2 regions of the Lysinibacillus sp. FW12 genome follow, and region 2 is predicted to be linked to the other one. Evidence: a T-box and tRNA genes for the amino acid it is inferred to sense, from the RefSeq annotation. Region 2 holds a T-box; the other holds one or more tRNA genes.

Region 1 (9,431 bases), 1.4 Mb from region 2:
TCGCCAAGAGGTGACAGAGAAATCAACAACATGAACCTTGAAAACTGAACAAGCAAAACGTAATCAATAAAGTTTTAAGTAACTAGTTTCGGCTAGTGAACAAAACAAAATTTTGGACATCAAAATTGATGCCAGCAAAACAATTTGAGCTAATCAAATTTCTTTTATGGAGAGTTTGATCCTGGCTCAGGACGAACGCTGGCGGCGTGCCTAATACATGCAAGTCGAGCGAACAGAGAAGGAGCTTGCTCCTTTGACGTTAGCGGCGGACGGGTGAGTAACACGTGGGCAACCTACCTTATAGTTTGGGATAACTCCGGGAAACCGGGGCTAATACCGAATAATCTGTTCCACCTCATGGTGGAACACTGAAAGACGGTTTCGGCTGTCGCTATAAGATGGGCCCGCGGCGCATTAGCTAGTTGGTGAGGTAACGGCTCACCAAGGCGACGATGCGTAGCCGACCTGAGAGGGTGATCGGCCACACTGGGACTGAGACACGGCCCAGACTCCTACGGGAGGCAGCAGTAGGGAATCTTCCACAATGGGCGAAAGCCTGATGGAGCAACGCCGCGTGAGTGAAGAAGGTTTTCGGATCGTAAAACTCTGTTGTAAGGGAAGAACAAGTACAGTAGTAACTGGCTGTACCTTGACGGTACCTTATTAGAAAGCCACGGCTAACTACGTGCCAGCAGCCGCGGTAATACGTAGGTGGCAAGCGTTGTCCGGAATTATTGGGCGTAAAGCGCGCGCAGGCGGTCCTTTAAGTCTGATGTGAAAGCCCACGGCTCAACCGTGGAGGGTCATTGGAAACTGGGGGACTTGAGTGCAGAAGAGGAAAGTGGAATTCCAAGTGTAGCGGTGAAATGCGTAGAGATTTGGAGGAACACCAGTGGCGAAGGCGACTTTCTGGTCTGTAACTGACGCTGAGGCGCGAAAGCGTGGGGAGCAAACAGGATTAGATACCCTGGTAGTCCACGCCGTAAACGATGAGTGCTAAGTGTTAGGGGGTTTCCGCCCCTTAGTGCTGCAGCTAACGCATTAAGCACTCCGCCTGGGGAGTACGGTCGCAAGACTGAAACTCAAAGGAATTGACGGGGGCCCGCACAAGCGGTGGAGCATGTGGTTTAATTCGAAGCAACGCGAAGAACCTTACCAGGTCTTGACATCCCGTTGACCACTGTAGAGATATAGTTTCCCCTTCGGGGGCAACGGTGACAGGTGGTGCATGGTTGTCGTCAGCTCGTGTCGTGAGATGTTGGGTTAAGTCCCGCAACGAGCGCAACCCTTGATCTTAGTTGCCATCATTTAGTTGGGCACTCTAAGGTGACTGCCGGTGACAAACCGGAGGAAGGTGGGGATGACGTCAAATCATCATGCCCCTTATGACCTGGGCTACACACGTGCTACAATGGACGATACAAACGGTTGCCAACTCGCGAGAGGGAGCTAATCCGATAAAGTCGTTCTCAGTTCGGATTGTAGGCTGCAACTCGCCTACATGAAGCCGGAATCGCTAGTAATCGCGGATCAGCATGCCGCGGTGAATACGTTCCCGGGCCTTGTACACACCGCCCGTCACACCACGAGAGTTTGTAACACCCGAAGTCGGTGAGGTAACCTTTTGGAGCCAGCCGCCGAAGGTGGGATAGATGATTGGGGTGAAGTCGTAACAAGGTAGCCGTATCGGAAGGTGCGGCTGGATCACCTCCTTTCTAAGGATATTTTCGGAATACAAACCTAGGGTTTGTAAGATTACGTTTTGCGTTCAGTTTTGAAGGTTCATTCTTCCGAATGAAATACTTCAAATATGTGCTCCTGTCGCTACGCTTTCGTCGCAAAGCTGCGAAGAAGTAGAAGCAGGCAGTAACTTTGTTCTTTGAAAACTGGATAAAACGACATTGAAATTGTAACAAACACATTTATTTTTTAAGTTTTTTATAGGCTTAATAACTTGGTTAAGTTATTAAGGGCGCACGGCGAATGCCTTGGCACTAGGAGCCGAAGAAGGACGGCACTAACACCGATATGCTTCGGGGAGCTGTAAGTGAGCTTTGATCCGGAGATTTCCGAATGGGGGAACCCACTACGTTTAATCGCGTAGTATCTTGACGTGAATACATAGCGTCTTGAAGGCAGACCCAGGGAACTGAAACATCTAAGTACCTGGAGGAAGAGAAAGAAAAATCGATTCCCTGAGTAGCGGCGAGCGAAACGGGAAGAGCCCAAACCAAGAGGCTTGCCTCTTGGGGTTGTAGGACACTCTATACGGAGTTACAAAAGAGCGAGTTAGATGAAGCGACTTGGAAAGGTCCGCCAGAGCAGGTAAAAGCCCTGTAGTCGAAAGTTCGTTCTCTCCTGAGTGGATCCTGAGTACGGCGGAACACGTGAAATTCCGTCGGAATCCGGGAGGACCATCTCCCAAGGCTAAATACTACCTAGTGACCGATAGTGAACCAGTACCGTGAGGGAAAGGTGAAAAGCACCCCGGGAGGGGAGTGAAAGAGATCCTGAAACCGTGTGCCTACAAGTAGTTAGAGCCCGTTAATGGGTGATAGCGTGCCTTTTGTAGAATGAACCGGCGAGTTACGATTACGTGCAAGGTTAAGCTTTAGAAGGCGGAGCCGCAGCGAAAGCGAGTCTGAATAGGGCGAAATAGTACGTGGTCGTAGACCCGAAACCAGGTGATCTACCCATGTCCAGGGTGAAGGTAAGGTAACACTTACTGGAGGCCCGAACCCACGCACGTTGAAAAGTGCGGGGATGAGGTGTGGGTAGCGGAGAAATTCCAATCGAACTTGGAGATAGCTGGTTCTCTCCGAAATAGCTTTAGGGCTAGCCTCGTGATGAGAATACTGGAGGTAGAGCACTGTTTGGACTAGGGGGCCATCCCGGTTTACCGAATTCAGACAAACTCCGAATGCCAGATATTTATACACGGGAGTCAGACTGCGAGTGATAAGATCCGTAGTCAAAAGGGAAACAGCCCAGACCACCAGCTAAGGTCCCAAAGTAATCGTTAAGTGGAAAAGGATGTGGCGTTGCACAGACAACCAGGATGTTGGCTTAGAAGCAGCCATCATTTAAAGAGTGCGTAATAGCTCACTGGTCGAGTGACGCTGCGCCGAAAATGTATCGGGGCTAAACGATTCACCGAAGCTGTGGATTGACATCTACGATGTCAGTGGTAGGAGAGCGTTCTAAGTGCGTTGAAGTCAGACCGGAAGGACTGGTGGAGCGCTTAGAAGTGAGAATGCCGGTATGAGTAGCGAAAGACGGGTGAGAATCCCGTCCACCGTATGACTAAGGTTTCCTGAGGAAGGCTCGTCCGCTCAGGGTTAGTCGGGACCTAAGCCGAGGCCGACAGGCGTAGGCGATGGACAACAGGTTGATATTCCTGTACCACCTCCTCACCGTTTGAGAAATGGGGGGACGCAGTAGGATAGGGTAAGCGCGCTGTTGGTTATGCGCGTCCAAGCAGTAAGGCGTGTGTGTAGGCAAATCCGCACATTGTAACGTTGAGCTGTGATGGCGAGTCCGTATGGACGAAGTTCCTGATTTCACACTGCCAAGAAAAGCCTCTATCGAGGTGAGAGGTGCCCGTACCGCAAACCGACACAGGTAGTCGAGGAGAGAATCCTAAGGTGTGCGAGAGAACTCTCGTTAAGGAACTCGGCAAAATGACCCCGTAACTTCGGGAGAAGGGGTGCTCTTGAGCGTGCAAGCGCATGAGAGCCGCAGTGAATAGGCCCAGGCGACTGTTTAGCAAAAACACAGGTCTCTGCAAAACCGTAAGGTGACGTATAGGGGCTGACGCCTGCCCGGTGCTGGAAGGTTAAGAGGAGTGGTTAGCGCAAGCGAAGCTGCGAATTGAAGCCCCAGTAAACGGCGGCCGTAACTATAACGGTCCTAAGGTAGCGAAATTCCTTGTCGGGTAAGTTCCGACCCGCACGAAAGGCGTAACGATCTGGGCACTGTCTCAACGAGAGACTCGGTGAAATTATAGTACCTGTGAAGATGCAGGTTACCCGCGACAGGACGGAAAGACCCCGTGGAGCTTTACTGTAGCCTGATATTGAATTTTGGTACAACTTGTACAGGATAGGTAGGAGCCAGAGATCTCGGAGCGCCAGCTTCGAAGGAGGCGTCGGTGGGATACTACCCTGGTTGTATTGAAATTCTAACCCATGCCCCTTAGCGGGGCAGGAGACAGTGTCAGGCGGACAGTTTGACTGGGGCGGTCGCCTCCTAAAAGGTAACGGAGGCGCCCAAAGGTTCCCTCAGAATGGTTGGAAATCATTCGTAGAGTGTAAAGGCACAAGGGAGCTTGACTGCGAGACCTACAAGTCGAGCAGGGTCGAAAGACGGGCTTAGTGATCCGGTGGTTCCGCATGGAAGGGCCATCGCTCAACGGATAAAAGCTACCCCGGGGATAACAGGCTTATCTCCCCCAAGAGTCCACATCGACGGGGAGGTTTGGCACCTCGATGTCGGCTCATCGCATCCTGGGGCTGTAGTCGGTCCCAAGGGTTGGGCTGTTCGCCCATTAAAGCGGTACGCGAGCTGGGTTCAGAACGTCGTGAGACAGTTCGGTCCCTATCCGTCGTGGGCGTAGGAAATTTGAGAGGAGCTGTCCTTAGTACGAGAGGACCGGGATGGACACACCGCTGGTGTACCAGTTGTCTTGCCAAAGGCATCGCTGGGTAGCTATGTGTGGACGGGATAAGTGCTGAAAGCATCTAAGCATGAAGCCCCCCTCAAGATGAGATTTCCCATTACGCAAGTAAGTAAGATCCCTCAAAGACGATGAGGTAGATAGGTTCGAGGTGGAAGTGTGGTGACACATGGAGCTGACGAATACTAATCGATCGAGGACTTAACCAAATTGTTTGAAGCATTCAATGCACCGTTTATCCAGTTTTGAAAGAACAATACTTTCAACAATAAAAATGAGAGCTTCAAGACACAAGTAGAACAAGGAAGCAACCGAGTGATTGAGGGAGCGTACTAATGTACGTGACTGATTGAGCGAGAGCAGCTGACGGAGTAATACGCCGTGTATTGAAGGTCGAATATAGTCTAGTGATGATGGCAAAGAGGTCACACCCGTTCCCATACCGAACACGGAAGTTAAGCTCTTTAGCGCCGATGGTAGTTGGGGGCTTCCCCCTGTGAGAGTAGGACGTCGCTAGGCGCAAAAAGTCGCTGCTGATACACTCAGTAGTGGCTTTTTTTATTTATGCTGATAAAAAAATTGTATATAGTAAGAAAGGCGTTCCTTAATAGGAGCGCCTTTTTATTTTCAATATGTTGTTATGAATGCGTATGAACAGTAGAAGCTCGAAGTTCAATACGGCGAATCTTCCCGGATGTTGTTTTCGGTAACTCATCAATAAAGACGATACTTCGAGGGTATTTATAAGGCGCTGTTAACGTTTTTACATGCTCTTGTAGCTCCTTTATTAACTCTTCTTCATCACGGGCCTTGAAGCCGTCTCGTAAAATAATAAAGGCCTTTACAATATGCCCTCTAATTTCATCTGGCGCGGCAACAACTGCACACTCTTGTACAGCTTCATGTTTGTTTAAGGCATCCTCTACCTCGAATGGTCCGATGGTATAACCAGATGAAATAATAATGTCATCTCCACGACCTTCAAACCAGAAGTAACCATCCTCATCGCATTTTGCCTGATCACCAGTAATATACCAATCACCACGGAATGCTGCTTGAGTACGTTCAGGCTCCTTGTAATATTCTTTAAATAGAGCAGGGGAGGATTTGTGAACGGCAATATCACCAACCTCGCCAACCGGTGCTTCATTACCTTCATTGTCGATAATACGTACAATATTACCTGGTGTTGGAACACCCATTGATCCTGGACGTAATTCAGTGTTTTCAAGTGTACCAATTAATAATGTATTTTCTGTCTGCCCGTAACCATCTCGTACTTTAAGTCCAAAATGCTTCATGAAAGTTTCGATGACTGGACGATTTAATGGTTCACCAGCAGAAACGGCACTACGGAGAGAGGAAAGATTATAGTCTTGTAGATTATCAATTTTCGCCATGATACGATATTCAGTCGGTGTACAACATAGGACATTAATTTTTTCCTCTTGCATTAATTGAAGGTATGTCTTTGCATCAAACCCACCATGATAAACGAATGCTGTGGCACCAAGCATGATTGTGGATAAGAAAGGACTCCAAATCCATTTTTGCCATCCCGGGGCTGCAGTTGCCCAAACTAAATCACCTTCACGAACGCAAAGCCATTTTGAAGCAGCTGTTCGAATATGTGCATATCCCCAGCCATGTGAATGAACAACACCTTTAGGTTTACCGGTTGTCCCTGAAGTATACGAAAGGAATGCCATATCATCACGTTTTGTCGCTACAGCTGTAAATGTAGTTGGCTGTGTACTTGCTAATTCATCTAAAGAAGTCCATTCTTCTTTTGCACTACCGATAACTAATTTGTTATTTAATGCGTCTACAGTAGAAGCTATTTGATCAACCTCACCAGTAAATGCCTCATAGGCAATAACGGCACTAGCAGAAGAATGTTCCATACGATATTCCAAGTCACTTGCACGTAGCATTTCTGAACATGAAATAGGAACAATGCCAGCCTTTAAGCAGCCAAGAAAAACGAAATAGGCTTCTGGTAGGCGAGGTATAATAACTAAAACGCGATCCCCTTTTTGAAGCCCTATCTTCGTAAACGCATTGGCGTATTGGTTCATTTTTTGGACAAGTTCAACATATGAAACTGTTCTTCTCTCTTGTTGTGTATTTAACCAACGTATTGCTTGACGATCACTATCCTGCGAAAACTTTTCTAATTCCTCTGTGATGTTATAAAACTCAGGTGCAATTAAATCATTTGATACCATAAGAACATTCCTCCCCCAGGAAATTTGATAGAAAATTCATAAAACTATTTTTATTTTAACAATTACAATAATATACAGCAAGAATATTTAGTACGTAAAATAGAAATATTAGATATAATAGAGAACTATTATGCATTGAATTAATCTGTAAGCATCCTTCGACAAAAAAATATAAAAATTTTCACCAAATGTGTTGCATTATTTAGAATGCTTGCTATAATAAGAAATGTACTTAAGAGGTTATTTAAAACCGAATTGAATAGTATTGTTCCGAAGTAGCTCAGTTGGTAGTAGCACCTGACTGTTAATCAGGTTGTCGCAGGTTCGAGTCCTGCCTTCGGAGCCATTTTTTTGTCCATTTTTAAGATTCTGTTGTACATAAAATTTTTTTGTAGAAAAGTGTTGCAACAATTAGGAAAAGATGTTATTATAAGTCTTGTCCTGTTTAAGACATAAGAATGGCCCCTTGGTCAAGTGGTTAAGACACCGCCCTTTCACGGCGGTAACACGGGTTCGAATCCCGTAGGGGTCACCATTAAAACATAGGCTTTAAAAAGAAAATAAACTGTGACATAACACCTGTTTCTATGGAGGATTAGCTCAGCTGGGAGAGCATCTGCCTTACAAGCAGAGGGTCGGCGGTTCGAGCCCGTCATCCTCCACCATTATTGTGTTATTCCGGAGGGGTAGCGAAGTGGCTAAACGCGGCGGACTGTAAATCCGCTCCTTAGGGTTCGGCGGTTCGAATCCGTCCCCCTCCACCAGTTTTATAAATGATTGGGGTATAGCCAAGCGGTAAGGCAACGGATTTTGATTCCGTCATGCCTAGGTTCGAATCCTAGTACCCCAGCCATTTTTCTTTTATGAGCCATTAGCTCAGTTGGTAGAGCATCTGACTTTTAATCAGAGGGTCGAAGGTTCGAGTCCTTCATGGCTCACTTTTTTAGAATAAAATACATTCAAAAGTGTTATATTAATTACTGATAACTAATCTCTTACTGAAAACAGTAGGAGATTTTTTTATGTTCTCTAAATTTGAATAAATATGCACATTTTTGTCGGGTTGAGCCAAGTGGTATGTAGGCTTTACAATAATCTTATAACTTTTAGGGGGTATAAAAACATGAATAAACTTAATATTTCTATTATTGGAGTACCAACAGATTACGGACAAGCACGTCGTGGTGTAGATATGGGACCTAGTGCTATCCGTTATGCGGGGGTTGTAGAACGTTTAGAAGCTATTGGACACGAAGTACAAGATCAAGGGGATATTCGTGTTAGCCAAAAGCAAGCGGATGCCGCAGTAGATGAAAAATTACTTAATTTAGAGGAAGTAGTGGAGGTTAGTACTGCTTTAGCTAATAGTGTGCATGAAGTAGTGGAACAGAAAAAGTTCCCGCTTGTATTTGGTGGAGATCACAGTATTGCGATTGGGACATTAGCGGGACTAGGTGAGCATTATAAAAACCTTGGTGTTATTTGGTATGACGCTCATGCGGATTTAAATACACCTGAGACAACACCTTCAGGTAATATCCATGGTATGCCATTAGCGGTTAGTATCGGACTAGGTCACGAACGTTTAGTCCAAATTCGCAACTATGCTCCAAAAATTAAACCAGAGAACGTTATTATTATCGGAGCTCGTTCAGTAGATCCTGGTGAGCGTGATTTGATTAAAGAGCAAGGCATCAAAGTTTATACAATGCATGAGATTGACCGACTTGGAATGACGCGTGTCATGGAAGATGCACTCGCTTATTTAAAAGAGCGTAATGTTGATGGTTTACATTTATCTCTTGATTTAGATGGATTAGATCCGCTATATACTCCAGGGGTTGGTACGCCTGTTCCAGGAGGAATTACGTATCGTGAAAGTCATTTAGCAATGGAGATGCTACAGGAATCTGGGATGGTAACATCAGCGGAGTTTGTAGAAGTAAATCCAATTTTAGATGAGAAGAATACAACGGCAAATGTAGCTGTTGCATTAATGGGATCATTATTTGGAGAAACACTAGTTTAAAGAAAATTTTACAAAAAATTGCCTGTTGCCACATTGCATAAAAATCTTTTGCTATAATTAAATTAAAACGAAACTTTTCTTATCGATGGGTCGTATAGTATAAGACAGTTGTAAAGGTGGAGAAGTCAACACGATGGATGCGTTAGTAAATAAGAGAATAAAACAAGTGCTTAAAGGCGATCAAAACGCATTTGCCGATATTGTGAGTCTCTATCAGCACAAACTGTACCAAGTATGCTATCGAATGTTAGGCAACAAACAAGAGTCCGAAGACATTGCTCAAGAGGCTTTTGTGCGTGCTTATATGAACTTGCATACATTTGATCAGAAAAGAAAGTTTTCGACGTGGCTTTATCGCATAGCGACAAACCTCTGCATTGACCGTATTCGAAAAAAGAAACCGGATTATTATTTAGATGCAGAAGTAGCTGGTACAGAAGGGCTTGATATGTATTCGCAAATCGCAGCAGACGACCAGCTACCAGAGGAGCAGTTAGAG
Region 2 (9,431 bases):
CGAAACTGCATTTCATAAGACATACAATACGCAAGAACAAAAGTAGTTACAAAAAATAATAATGCAATTGCGATCAAAAAAATAGCCCCTCTGTCATTTTTCAATAATTGGCACATAGAAGCTCCGCTCCTTTTGAACACCACTAGCCATTTCGACAGCTACTGTCAGCATATTTTCTGTATAGTTAAATTGACATCGATTGAGTCCTATTAGCATAGGAACATGTCCACCGTTTACTTGTTCACGAATAATATTCGAATAACAATCAATATGATGCAGTGTATTTGCTGTTTGAAAAGTCATTCTTTTGTGATCTGCACGAACTGAAAATGTAGAAACATCTTGTAGAGCATGATTTAAATCAGAGACAAATAGTTCCCATTTTGTTTGTTCATCCGATAACACCGTTGATTTCATTTCAGCAAACCATAATATGACGAGGACAAAAAGATGAGAAATTAGCACAAAAACAACTAATTGAAACATGGCTTCTAATAATGTATAGCCCTTGTCATCCATGAGCTTCACCATTGACGTTGATACATTTTTGGCGTAGCTCACGTGTATTTTGAAATCGAACACAAACGTCCTGTCCATCAAATATCCAATGGTAATCAACTTGTTCAATCGTTCTAGTGCCTTCTGTTTGTTGCTTTGCTTGATATTGTTTTATGCCCTCATAGGCAGTTTCAGCTGCAATCACCTCTAGTTTTTTATTCAGTAGATTTGTCTTCATTGTATAGGTAATGGGTAATAATGATGTGCAAAGTAATGTAAAAATACCCATAGCTAAAATAGTTTCCGCAAATGAATAGCCTGACTCATTCAATCCTAGCTCTCCCTCTCCCTATCGTTATGATTACTTTTTTCTTTCCCCAAGATGTTTTAAAGGCAATGGTGCCGGCTGACAAAACGTTCCCATTGTAATTATAAATAAGTGTAAGAATCGAACTCTCTGCAGGCAAAAACTCAACCCCTTTAGGAAAAGGACGTTCATATAAAGTCGTATAAAAATCTTTTTGAATGACATAACGATTCGTTGAACTTTCCATTTTCAAGGCGATATATTGGCGTTGGCTCATGCTGTACGTCTGTATATATTGAATATCGAGTTGCATTTGCGTAAAAAATCGTTCTAATTCCTTCATTTCCGCTAATTTGAATGAAAATTTACTAACGATCGCTGTTAAACTCATGATAAGAAATAAGACAATAAGGATCTCGAGAAGCGTAAAACCACCATTTTTATTACCGATCATCAGCTATCAGACCCAGTCTCCAAGCTAGCATTAGCTGGACGTACCTCTCCGTCACTTGTAATCTTAATTTCCTCTTTATTCGGGCATGTCGTTTCATTTTCTTTTAAATAACCTTCTGCAACTAAATCGTCTAATGTAGGATAGGCCATAAAATCTACACGATAGGCCTCCACCTGACCTTGCACCATAGAGATATAAGCTGCACAGCCCTTCTTATCTATTGTGGCAAAATGCTTTGTAACATTTGGAATAGTAATCAGAATAAGGATCGATATGATTAATAAGACAATTAGCATTTCGATTAAAGTGAAACCAGCTTGCCGATTGATACGTTTCATTTTTTTCCTCCTAAACTAATTCAATCATATGATAGATTGGTAATAATAAACTGACATAGGCTGCGACAATACATATAGCAATGAGGATAAAGAAGGTTGGTTGCACAAACGCTAGTATTTTTTGCAAAAGTTGCTCTTGTTTTTCCATTAATAATTCACTGTACAATACTAATTCTTTTCCTAAATAACCGCTTTGCTCGCCGTGCTCTACAAAAACCGGGAAATCCTTCTGGAAAACAGCCATCACGATAACCGCTTGTGTTAAGGACTCACCAAAAATGACTCTTTCTTTAATACGTTGCGAAAGAATTTGAAGAAAAGGTTGTAGTTGTTGATCCTCAAGCAATTGGAGACTTGCTTGTAATGAAAATCCACTTTGCAGCAAACTTCCTAAATAAGCAGCAAATTGTCTTGTCAAAGCTAACCTGATATAAAATTGAATGAAGGGAATTTTTAATAATATTGATAGTTGGTAGGCAATGGACTGTCGTTTGAGATAGAGGTGAAAAATTAATAAGCTACCTGTTATTATGACTATCGTAAGAATGACGATATCTGGAACATGTAATAACATGTTGGATAAAGCAATACTTGATTCGCCTGATTCATTCGTTCGGCTAACAACCATCCTCTCGATATTTGGCAAGAAAATTGTTCGAAACACAAAAAATAACAATAGTAAAAATAAGATAAGTGTTACTGGATAGACAAGAAGCTTCATTAGTTTTTTCTTTGTCTTCTCACTTACCGTTATCTGCTTAGCCACACCCTGTAAAGCTTCTATCATATGGCCATTATTTTCTGCAACTGTGACTGACATTAAATAATGTTTAGCAAGCTGTAATGTTTCAAGTATCCCTGTAACACCTACTCCTTGCCTAAGTTTTTCATCAATTTGCTGCTGAATGTCCTCATGGGCCTTAATATGATGAGGTAGTAGCATTGAAATAGCTTGTGGTAATAAATAACCTTCCTGCAATAGCACACATAAACGATTAAAAAATTGTGCCTGCTCCCTTAATCTCCATTTTGTAGCTCTATTGTAATAAAACATAAATTTATCGATGTATGTTTGTAGCTGCATAACGTCTCTCCACTAGTTCTTTTTGCCCCATTAATGTGAGGTTATATGGAAGCTCATAGTTCCCCTGTTCTTTAATAGCCATAATGGCTCTTGTTAGATGTATATCATGTAAAATTTCAAAGATTGCACGTCGTTCATCATGTATAGCTGACACCTGTAAAAGTTTTTGCGCCACAATTCCGATAACGGTTTGGCGAAGTTCCTCTATTGTCACACCTAAGTCCATTAATCGATAAAGACAGCTAATTGAATCTTTTGCATGAATTGTGGAGACAACTAAATGTCCTGTTAAAGACGCTTGAATAGCAATTTTCGCTGTTTCTTTATCCCGTATTTCACCAATCATAATCACATCAGGTGAGTGGCGTAAAATGGCTTTTAATCCCGTAGCATATGTAACGCCTGCTCGCTCATTTACCTGGATCTGAAGTAGATTTGCTTGGCTATTTTCTACAGGATCTTCTAAGGAAATCACATGTCGATTTAATTCTGTTGAGCAATAGTGAAGTAAGGAATAAAGTGAAGTAGATTTGCCAGAGCCTGTTGCCCCCGTAAAAAACAAAAGACCTTGTTGGCTTTGCACAAGCTCCATTAATTGATGTGCTGCACTTTTGGAAAAACTTAAGGAAGTTAGTGGGAATGCATGATTTTGGAGAAGTAAACGGATAATTAAGCTTTCTTTTAAAAAGACGGAAGGTAATGTAGAAACACGAAAGGCGTATGGATTTTGCTCCATCGCTTTTTGAAAGGAGCCACTTTGAGGTTTTCGTCGCTCACTAATATCTAATTCCGCAAGAAATTTATAGTAGGAGATCATTCTCTCCGCAAGATCGATCGGAAGCTCGCCAGCTTGAAGAAGCTTATCATATTTTCGAAAATAGATCCGATATGTTGTATTGCTTGGAACGAGTAATAAATCGGATGCACCAAAATGATAAGCCTTTAGTAAAAGTTGCTCACATCTTTGTTCAACAACTGTTTCAAAACTCTGCATATATGCACCTCTCTTCTAGTTCATTCGAATATGACCGCTCTATTCGTTATTTCCTAGTATAAAGAGGAAAAGTGCACGAGAAAAGCCCTTTTCTGAAAATAAAAACTTGTTATACATTTTACTATCAATTATGTTTTTTGCTATAAAAGTGTGGATAAAATGCAATTTTCCACTAAAAAGGAACATAAATACATGAAAAAATTAATATTTATGCCAAAATGAATGTATCTTTTTCAATAATACAATATAATAGAATCAACATGATTATTTTCCTAACACTTGGTAGATGAACATAATTTTTATAAAAACTTAAAGAGGTGAAACACATGATCCATCCATTGAAAATTACGAGTACACTTGCTGATGAAACAAGATACTCTATTTATGAGTATATATTGCAAGAGAAAAAAACAGTCACAGTACAACATATAGCTGATCAATTTGGTATCCATCCAAACGTTGCCAGACTTCATTTAACGAAACTTTCGGAAATCAATATTATTTCTGCTGATTATGTAAAAACAGGTAAAGGTGGAAGACCTGGACGAGTTTATAAAGCTTCAGAGAAAGGTGTATCACTAACATTTCCTAGACGTGACGAAGATCGTTTATTAAAATGGACGATTCAATTAATTCAAGATGTCGGACCATCTGCGTTAACGAAGTGTCAAGAAATTAGCTACCAAGACGGCTACCAGCAAATGAAAAATTATATCAGTGCTGAAATGACATTAAATAATTCTCTTTCCTTCGATGAAAAGCTTCAGTTATTAACTGACAATGCCGCATTAATCGGCTATATTCCACAAATTCAACAAACTGAACTTGGAAAAAAAGTGATATTCTCCATTTTTAATTGTCCATTCCAGGAGCAACTGACAGCACATTCTGAAATTGTTTGTTCATTACATGAATCCTATTTAAAAGGACAATTAGATGCTCTATTTTCTAATAATGAACTTGTGCAAGTTGAAAGTATGATACATAATTGTGATTTATGTAAATATGAAATAAACGTGACAGAAATCGATCACTAGTTTAAAAATCCATTTGTTTGTCACAAAGATCGGAGAAGTTCCAGTTTACAGACACCTTTCATATCATTTATAATGAGTAAGAGATTATTGTGTCGTGGGCAAAAGGAGGGGAAATCTTCATGGATAATATGTATAAAGTTATGGCATTCTGGACAGGTATTTTTGCCGTTATGTTCTACCTTGGTGGTATGAACGAGGTATCGCTATTATTCTTAGGTAATACAGGTTTATTCTTATTATTAGGCTTCTTAAACCTTTCAGAACGTATGTACATGTACATTTTCGGAGCATATTTAACTGTATTCTTCGCTGGCTTCACGTACTATACAACATTCATTCACGTACCTGGTGGCGGTCATTAATACAAAAAATCGCGTATCTCACTACAATTGAGATACGCTTTTTTATATGATGCGGCCTTTTTAAAATCCATTTAAAAATGGATTTGTCTCCATTTCTGCACCTACAGTCGTATAATTACCGTGTCCAGGATAGATAATAGTATCCTCTGGTAATGACAGTAATTTATTATGGATTGAATCCAATAATATTTTTGTCGATCCACCCAATAAATCTGTACGTCCGACACCTTGTTCAAATAACGTATCTCCTACAATCGCAAAACCATCTTGCTCAAAAATATAGGAAATACTACCAGGTGAATGTCCTGGTGTAAAAACAGCCTGAAAAACAAAATTACTAATTTCAAATGGCTGTTCTTCTTTGATGATGGTGTCTTGCGCTGGTGCAGCTACTCGATAATCTGGTAATGCAGCATATTTACTAGAGCCATTCTTAGTAGGATCTCCTAGCCAGCTAACTTCCTTTTCGTGAATCCATACTGGGACATCAAACACTTCACGCACAGCATCAACGGCTCCGATATGGTCAAAATGGGCATGCGTTAAAAAGATAGCTAACGGTTTTAAACCATTGCTACGGATTGTTTTAATAAGACGCTCCGCTTCCTCACCTGGATCAAATATAATACATTCTTTCTCTTTATTCGATACGATATAGCAATTCGTTTGGACCGGTCCAAGAGAATAACTTCGTACGTTCATCATAGTTATCACCTCAACTTTCTATTATACAGGCTTTGCCACAATTTGACGATAAATGTTCATAGTTTGCGCTATTTTAGTTCTCGACAAAAATAAGTAGAACGTTTACAATTAAGGAGGAATATTGTTTGCGACATTCATTTTCTGATGTCGAAAGGAGTGTCTATTTTTAATGAACTTATTAATGGTTATTTTTGGTCTAGTAGCGATTTTAGCTGTAGTTGGTACATTCCAAGCAATTAAAGAAAAGAACCTATTAAGCGTTGTTTTCAATTTATTAAGTGCTGTTGTATTTGGATGGTTCGTCATCATGACAATTGTTCACAGCGGTTACCCACCAACATTACACTAAAATTTTAGACAGAAAAAGAGCAGTCTCCACGGAGATTGCTCTTTTTTTCACTACTTATTTAATTTAAGGAATCGTTTCTTACCAATTTGTATCACATCATCATTCATTAGGACGCGCGAAAGGTCATCTAGCGCTAATTTTTCTCCATTCAAAGATACCCCATTTTGCTTGATTAACCGTAAAAACTCACTTTTACTTTGAATATAATCCATTGCCACTAATTGGGGAAGGATATCCTCTACCCTTTCCTTATCAATCTCTAAGAGTAAAACGGGAATGTTTTTCGGTATTTCCTTTCGTTGAAATGCTGCTTCAAAGTAAGTTCTCGCTTCCTTCATTGCTGCAACTCCATGGTATAAAGTCGTTATCACTTCTGCTAATCGCAATTTCAGATCGCGGGGATTCTCTCCCTTTTGAAGTTTATCTTGAATGGCCTGCACTTGTAGTGGGTGCTCATCCGTTGCTAATTCGAAATATTTTACGATTAATGCATCAGGTACTTCCATCACCTTTTTAAACATCATTTCAGGTGCTTCATTGACACCAATATAATTACCTAAACTTTTACTCATTTTTTCAATGCCATCTAATCCCTCCAGTAGTGGCATAAAAATGGCAACTTGTTTTTCTATCCCTCGCTGCTTTTGTAAGTTTCGCCCCATTAATATATTAAACGTTTGGTCTGTTCCCCCTAGCTCAATATCAGCCTCTAGCTCCACCGAATCATATGCTTGCATAAGGGGGTAAAAAAATTCATGCATGCCAATGGGTACGTGCTGCTTGTAACGTTTCTGAAAATCCTCACGCTCTAAAAGTCGAGCAACAGATGTTGTGGCTGCTAGCTGAATGACTTCTTCAAACGACAGCTTTGCTAACCATTCACTATTAAAACGAACCGTTGTCTTGTTCTTATCTAACACTTTAAAAATTTGCTCACAATAGGTTTGGGCATTTTTCTTCACTGTATCGTCATTTAAGGCTGTTCGCCCTTTTGCTTTACCTGTAGGATCGCCAATTCGTCCTGTAAAATCACCGATAACAATAATTGCATGATGACCTAAATCCTGCATTTGCTTAATTTTTCGAAGAACGACTGCGTGACCTAAATGAATATCTGGTGCAGATGGATCAAGTCCTAATTTAATTGTTAAAGGCTGCTGTTTTTTAAATGATCGTTCTAATTTTGCACGTAATTCCTGCTCATCAACGATTTTATCGACACCTTTCTTGATGATCACGAATTGCTCCTCTGGTGTTAAAAACATACAAAACATCTCCTTGTAATATTAAAAATTAATATTGCAAGATCTATAAGAGTTACTTGGGAACCATTAGGAAATAATATCCTCACTTTGTTTAGTTCGCTTCAAACACAAAAAAACGCCTTTAGGATTATTCCTAAAGGACGTTCATGAACGTGTTACCACCTTTTTTCGAGAACTACTCACATAGCTCTCCTCTAAAAGTACAGCCGAAGCGATACCCCTGCAATGATTACGGATGCAACTCCGTCGTAGCCTACTAAATTTTCGGTACGCAGCTCCAAGATGTATTCACTTTAATATCCCTTGCGCCTCTCAACGTCCGGCTACTCTCTGTCAGTTCCATTAAAGTTACTCGTTCTTTTCCATGCCTTTACTCTTATACTCCGAAATGCGAAAAACAAATCTTCGTTATGCAGATATTTACACTTATTATAATCATATATCCCCTTTTGTCAATAATAATGTAAAAATGAGAGACCTCGTCATGAGATCTCTCTAATATGATTATTTAACTGAATCCTGCTTTAAATTACCTGTTTTTTCATCATAGAAACGAAGCAAGTCACCATTAATAATCGCATCGGAATTTTCTAGCTCCATTGTGGCACGATCAGCATATGATTGACATGGCTCACCTTCTATTTCTTCGCCAGTTACTTTGTCATAGCAAGCTTCACCAGCATAAACGTATTTATCTGTGATAAAGCGTCCATCACGGAAAATAACAAAGTCCTCATGCTCTGGAGAGAATAAATCTGCCCCCATTTGCATATCTTTTGACGTTTCTACGCCAAGAAGGTGTAAGATTGTTGGACGTAAATCCATTTGTCCTGAAATCTCTGTCATTTCTTTACCATCACCAGATCCTGGGATATGGATGAATAAAGGTACTTCTTGCAGTAATGCATTATCAAATGGTGTGATTTGTTCTTTCCCTAAATATTGTGCCATTGCTTTATTATGGTTTTCAGAAATACCATAATGGTCACCATACATAACGATAATAGAGTTATCATAAACACCTTGATCTTTTAACTGTTGGAAGAAATCTTTTAGAGCTTCATCCATGTAGCGTACTGTTTGGAAGTAACGATTTAAAGTACCAGAGTTCGAATCATATTCAGGAATCATAATATCTTCCGGGTCCAATGTAAATGGATAATGGTTCGTTAGCGTGATCAGTCTTGAATAGAATGGCTGTGGCATATCTTTCATTAAATTAGCTGATTGCTCTAAGAATGGAGTATCTTTCATACCCCAGTTTACAGCTTGCCCTTCTTCAACCGTATATGAATCTATATCGTAAAATTTATTGATTTTTAATGATTGATACATCATGTCACGGTTCCAGAAAGATTTATTATTCGGGTGCATAACATTTGTAAAGTAACCATTTTCTCCAAGGCGTTCTGCCATTGAGTTATACGTATTTCCACCATGCGTGAAAAATACTGCTCCACGGCCTAAACCAAACAAGGAGTTTTCTAAAATAAACTCTGAGTCAGATGTTTTTCCAAGGCCTGTTTGGTGATAGAAATTACTGAAATAATACGTATCTTTATCTTTTGTTAAAGAGTTTAAGAATGGTGTCACTTCATGACCATTCATATCATTATTAATGACAAAGTTTTGTAAGGACTCCATAGACACAACAATTAAGTTGCGACCTTTATATTTCCCAAACATTTCTGGGTTAATGGCTGCCTGATTTGAACGAATATAGTTATTTACTTCAACTAGTTCACTACCATCCGCTAACGCACGTTGCGCAGATGATTTCGATTGAATATAAATGTCATACAAATGGTAATTGTATGTACCAATATTCTTCACTAATAATTCGCGGTCAAAACTACGTGTTAGTAATTGTGGACGCTCTGTTTCTGCTAATCCTAAATTTAAAAATGTCATTGCTACTGCCAATACAAAGAAAGCACGTCGGAACTCAACATTCACTTTAAATGCTTCTTTCATTTTTGGTAAAAATTTATTTGCTAAGATTAAAATAATGACATCAACGAAATATAATACATCCCAA

What was found. The T-box of region 2 lies ahead of tyrS (tyrosine--tRNA ligase). A T-box ahead of a tRNA ligase gene usually reads a tRNA of that ligase, here a tRNA-Tyr.
Region 1: it has a tRNA-Tyr gene. The T-box ahead of tyrS (tyrosine--tRNA ligase) is inferred to sense a tRNA for this amino acid. The anticodon was not compared.

The regions. Positions count from the first base shown of each region.
Region 1 is NZ_CP139094.1:322,385-331,815, forward strand. It holds rRNA gene SJW71_RS01695 (16S ribosomal RNA) at 164-1,715, shown strand; rRNA gene SJW71_RS01700 (23S ribosomal RNA) at 1,957-4,884, shown strand; rRNA gene rrf (5S ribosomal RNA) at 5,079-5,194, shown strand; gene mbcS (acyl-CoA synthetase MbcS) at 5,314-6,903, opposite strand; tRNA gene SJW71_RS01715 (tRNA-Asn) at 7,173-7,249, shown strand; tRNA gene SJW71_RS01720 (tRNA-Glu) at 7,364-7,438, shown strand; tRNA gene SJW71_RS01725 (tRNA-Val) at 7,493-7,568, shown strand; tRNA gene SJW71_RS01730 (tRNA-Tyr) at 7,584-7,667, shown strand; tRNA gene SJW71_RS01735 (tRNA-Gln) at 7,682-7,756, shown strand; tRNA gene SJW71_RS01740 (tRNA-Lys) at 7,769-7,841, shown strand; gene rocF (arginase) at 8,027-8,932, shown strand; gene sigW (RNA polymerase sigma factor SigW) at 9,066-9,431, shown strand, end outside.
Region 2 is NZ_CP139094.1:1,737,841-1,747,271, reverse strand. It holds gene SJW71_RS08955 (hypothetical protein) at 1-77, opposite strand, end outside; gene comGF (competence type IV pilus minor pilin ComGF) at 94-531, opposite strand; gene SJW71_RS08945 (hypothetical protein) at 512-829, opposite strand; gene comGD (competence type IV pilus minor pilin ComGD) at 822-1,259, opposite strand; gene comGC (competence type IV pilus major pilin ComGC) at 1,259-1,597, opposite strand; gene comGB (competence type IV pilus assembly protein ComGB) at 1,608-2,681, opposite strand; gene comGA (competence type IV pilus ATPase ComGA) at 2,656-3,675, opposite strand; gene SJW71_RS08920 (helix-turn-helix transcriptional regulator) at 4,002-4,712, shown strand; gene SJW71_RS08915 (DUF2626 family protein) at 4,832-5,074, shown strand; gene SJW71_RS08910 (MBL fold metallo-hydrolase) at 5,135-5,779, opposite strand; gene SJW71_RS08905 (DUF2759 domain-containing protein) at 5,949-6,128, shown strand; gene tyrS (tyrosine--tRNA ligase) at 6,179-7,393, opposite strand; T-box leader at 7,527-7,767, opposite strand; gene SJW71_RS08895 (LTA synthase family protein) at 7,898-9,431, opposite strand, start outside.